DNA from 2 places in the Priestia sp. D51 genome. Region 2 is predicted to be linked to the other one. Evidence: a T-box and tRNA genes for the amino acid it is inferred to sense, from the RefSeq annotation. Region 2 holds a T-box; the other holds one or more tRNA genes.

Region 1 (2,197 bases), on a different contig from region 2:
ATGCCAATCTTTTTCGTCTTCTTCCTCGAGCTTCATAGGAGCTGTAGACGTTGAATGATGAAAAAAGCTGAAATAAATCCCTACTAAAATAATCACAATCGAAAAGAAATTATAAGGAATGCTTTGAATAAACAAAGAATAAGCGTCTTGTTTTATGCCTTGATGATCAATTGCCATTTGAATGATTGAGACCATATATCCTACAAATGCCGTTGCCACGGGAATTAAGACGATAACGGGAGTAGCAGTTGTTTCAATAACAAACCCTAGCTCTGCTGTCGTCATTTTCAATTTTTTCAGCAGCGCTCTCATAATGGGCGCGATCGTCACAAAACGAAAGGTGGGAGCACTGAATGTTCCAATGGTTGAAACATAGGTTAAAATAAGAGCTTTTTTTCTTGTATCAATTCTTTCTGCAGCTGTTTCCACAAAACCTTTAACTCCTCCAGCCATCTTAATCATTCCGATAAGCCCTGAAAACGCGTATAAAAAGACAACGATTTCTATATTACTTTTATTTCTAAGAGCTTGTACAACGTAGTGAAGTAACTTTTCAACACCTCCGACAATCGAATGATCAATCAAATAAGCGCCTACTAATAAGCCTAAAAACAACCCTGGCAGCACTTGTTTGGTGAAAATAGCTATTGGAATAACAATTAAAAACGGTATAATTGAAAACCAACTAGATTCCATAGGACTCTCCCCTATCTTAAAAACCATATTAGACGTCTTCACGTATCGTTCATTAGCTTTTACTGTAACCCCAATAATATGTGTATATTCACGAAAACGATACGTATAAGCAGCACTGATTGAATAAACTATTTCTAATTAAAAACAGCATAGTAAAAATCTTTATTTCTACAACAAAAAAAGCAGTTTGCACATGCAAACTGCTTTTGAAAAGAAGCGGAAGACGAGGTTCGAACTCGCGACCCCCACCTTGGCAAGGTGGTGTTCTACCACTGAACTACTTCCGCGCCATATATAAAAGTAAAGATGCGGGTGAAGGGACTTGAACCCCCACGTCATAAGACACTAGATCCTAAGTCTAGCGCGTCTGCCAATTCCGCCACACCCGCGTGTGAATTGAAAAACAACTCCAAAATGGCAGGGGCAGTAGGAATCGAATCCACACTGACGGTTTTGGAGACCGTAGTTCTACCTTTAAACTATGCCCCTAGACATGATTTCTTCAAAAGAACCTCGTTTATTGACAACGCTATATTATAATAAAACATATATGGAATTTCGTCAATAGGTCTTTTTATGAATCATGACTAGTACTGGCGACTTCAAAAAAAACTGTGAGGCATATCACAGCTTTTCACACTTCTCACCGCCAGTTGCAGCACCTTTTACCCTCTACCATTTATTTTTAGAAGCTTTCTGTAAAAGCCCTTTTTTAGGCAAAGTGCAGAACTATACAAAATGTCTCCAAAATCGCGTGAAGACTGAAAGAATATGGAGGAGTGCAGATTTTACAGGAGGCACGTTTTTTTGAGAATCCGTATTAAAATCCACAGGTTCCCCCTCATTTCCCACAAGCGTACTGTGAGAAATTTTAGTTTCAATAGCCCCTGTTAGCTCGGCTGCAAATTCTTCACTATCTATCATAACCATAGATTCAGTATTTAAAAATACAGAACGTGAATCTAAGTTAAAAGAACCAACTGCACTCAAACGCTGGTCGTAAACAACGGATTTCCCGTGAATGGAATAAGGCTTTTGATATTCATAAAGCTTTGAAGCCGCTTTTATGACGCGATTTTTCACTCCTAAGTATGCAGAAAAAGCCATAGCATTCGGAGTGGACGTAATAGAATTCGTTAAAATAATTCTTTGCACTTTAGATTTTACTGACTTATCTATATACTGTTCCATCTCTTTTGTTGGTACAATATAAGGACTTTGAACGACAATGGATTTTTCAGCTTGCTCGGAAAGCTTAATAAACGTTTTCCATATAAAAGGGCTTTTATTCATTCTTTGAATAGGGTTTGTAATAAAAGAAACCTTTCTTGTAGGCATCGTTGATTCTCTCCATACAATATAAGGATGGACAAAGGGTTCGTTTGCTTTTTTGGCCTCTTCGTATTGATCTATTAACAATTTCTTTCCTGAAAGGCCACGAAATTGTTTAGTTTTCTTGAGCTTTGGAAAAGCTTTGCCCGTATACGGGTGGTTCCATAAT
Region 2 (2,197 bases):
CTTTTTTCTTGTCGCCACCATCACTGCTAGCATTTTCACTGCTACCAGATTCTTTGTTAAATCCACATGCAGCTAAAAACAAGCTCATGACAAGCAGCAAACTGAAAAGAATCGACAACCTTTTCTTCATTGCGTGTTACCCCCTATTAAATTTTGTTTGTGTGGCAACCATATTTTTTTGATATGCACTAATTTCTTAATCCTCTTTCAATACAAAATAATCAGTTATTTTTTCGCGTAGTAGAGCGTTAAAGACCTCGCTGCAAAATTATTCTTCTACCCTATGAAACTGTCATCAATTGTTTACATGCTGTAAATCCAATGTATGCGCTTAATATGTAGAAGACTTATTCATTACAAAATCCGCTAATTGAAACAAAACATTGTCTATTTTGTGTTTTCTGAAAAATTAAGAAATTGTAATACCTTTGTAAAAAATATGTTTGTTACGCCTATTATAAATATTTTAAAAATTTATTGCAATACTATTATTTAATGGTATTTTTTTGTCATAAGGGAAAAAACCTTATCTTATAAGGATTGTGCCTACTTGTCTGACGTCTAAAATCTTTTTTGTAGTATAGGTATTACAATAGTATTACAAAGTTATTAGAAATACTAAATAAAAGATTTTTACCAAATCCTCCACCAAATTTTCATCAAGAAATGCTTTAATTAAAAGGTTCTTGTCTTTTTTCATCGCAGAAAAATTCCAGTAAATTGTCTTATAAAACTTTTTAGCGATAAGATGTTTAAATTCCTGCTTTTTCGCGTTATAATAACGAATAACTATATAATTAAAGCTGTGAAAAAGAGTAGTATGCAGAGTTTTCATTTTTAGAGAGTTTGTGGCTGGTGAGAACAAACATTGAAACCTGCAGAATGGACTTTGGAGCTTTCAAGTGAAAAGCTTGAACGTTGATCTCAACGTTACATGAATAAAGATAGTTCACAATAATGTGTGCTAATTAGGGTGGCAACGCGGTCCATTCGCCCCTAGCTTATGCTAGGAGCGGATGGGCCTTTTTATGTTGTATACGTAAACTAGCATCATATATGTGCAGATGAAAGGAAGATTTGATGAAAACAATTTTTTCAGGTATTCAACCAAGCGGTACAATCACTTTAGGTAACTACATTGGAGCGATGAAGCAATTTGTTGAACTTCAACATGACTATAACTGTCATTTTTGTATTGTAGATCAGCATGCAATTACAGCGCCTCAAGACCGTTTAGCACTTCGTAAAAACATTCGCAGCCTTGCTGCTCTGTATGTAGCAGTAGGAATTGATCCAGCACAATCAACTTTATTTATTCAATCAGAAGTGCCCGCCCACACGGAAGCAGGATGGATGTTACAGTGCGTAGCGTATATCGGTGAACTTGAGCGTATGACTCAGTTTAAAGATAAGTCCGCTGGAAAAGAAGCAGTATCAGCAGGATTATTAACTTATCCTCCACTAATGGCAGCTGATATTCTTTTATACAACACCGATTTGGTTCCAGTTGGTGAAGATCAAAAGCAGCATTTAGAATTAACGCGTGACTTAGCTGAGCGCTTTAACAAAAAATACAATGATATCTTCACTATTCCTGAAGTACGTATTCCAAAAGTGGGCGCACGCGTCATGTCTCTTCAAGATCCTACGAAAAAAATGAGCAAGTCCGATCCAAACCAAAAAGCTTTTATTACGCTCTTGGATGACGCTAAAACGATTGAAAAGAAAATCAAAAGTGCCGTAACGGATTCAGAAGGTATTGTTCGCTACGATAAAGAAAATAAGCCAGGTATTTCAAACTTATTAAGCATTTATTCAATCCTAGCAAATAAATCAATCGAAGACATTGAAGCAATGTACGAAGGCAAAGGTTATGGTGACTTTAAAGCTGACACAGCTAAAGTAGTAGCTGAAGCACTTGCTCCAATTCAAGAAAGATATTATGAATTAGTTGATTCTAGCGAGTTAGATGATATTTTAGATCAAGGTGCCGATAAAGCAAATGCAACGGCTAATAAAATGCTTCGCAAAATGCGAAACGCAATGGGAATTGGCCGTAAACGTTAAAAAAAAAACGACTGCTATGCAGTCGTTTTTTTAATTCACTTTTGGCTCTTGTTCAATTTCCCAAAGTTTTTCAAAGAAAGGTTGTCCTTTTACTAAGCGCTCGCATAATAATTTATGTTTCGGTGACCAC

What was found. A T-box is a leader RNA that pairs with one kind of tRNA and senses whether it is charged. The one in region 2 lies ahead of trpS (tryptophan--tRNA ligase), so its partner is inferred to be a tRNA-Trp.
Region 1: it has a tRNA-Trp gene. The T-box ahead of trpS (tryptophan--tRNA ligase) is inferred to sense a tRNA for this amino acid. The anticodon was not compared.

Annotation. Positions count from the first base shown of each region.
Region 1 covers NZ_JBLTIR010000004.1:161,719-163,915, forward strand. Annotated here, with positions in the region: gene ACNHOZ_RS17525 (Na+/H+ antiporter NhaC family protein) at 1-696, opposite strand, end outside; tRNA gene ACNHOZ_RS17530 (tRNA-Gly) at 912-983, opposite strand; tRNA gene ACNHOZ_RS17535 (tRNA-Leu) at 1,004-1,085, opposite strand; tRNA gene ACNHOZ_RS17540 (tRNA-Trp) at 1,112-1,185, opposite strand; gene ACNHOZ_RS17545 (phospholipase D-like domain-containing protein) at 1,426-2,197, opposite strand, start outside.
Region 2 covers NZ_JBLTIR010000003.1:84,401-86,597, reverse strand. Annotated here, with positions in the region: gene ACNHOZ_RS12385 (peptide ABC transporter substrate-binding protein) at 1-130, opposite strand, end outside; T-box leader at 797-1,001, shown strand; gene trpS (tryptophan--tRNA ligase) at 1,078-2,067, shown strand; gene ACNHOZ_RS12375 (YjbA family protein) at 2,098-2,197, opposite strand, start outside.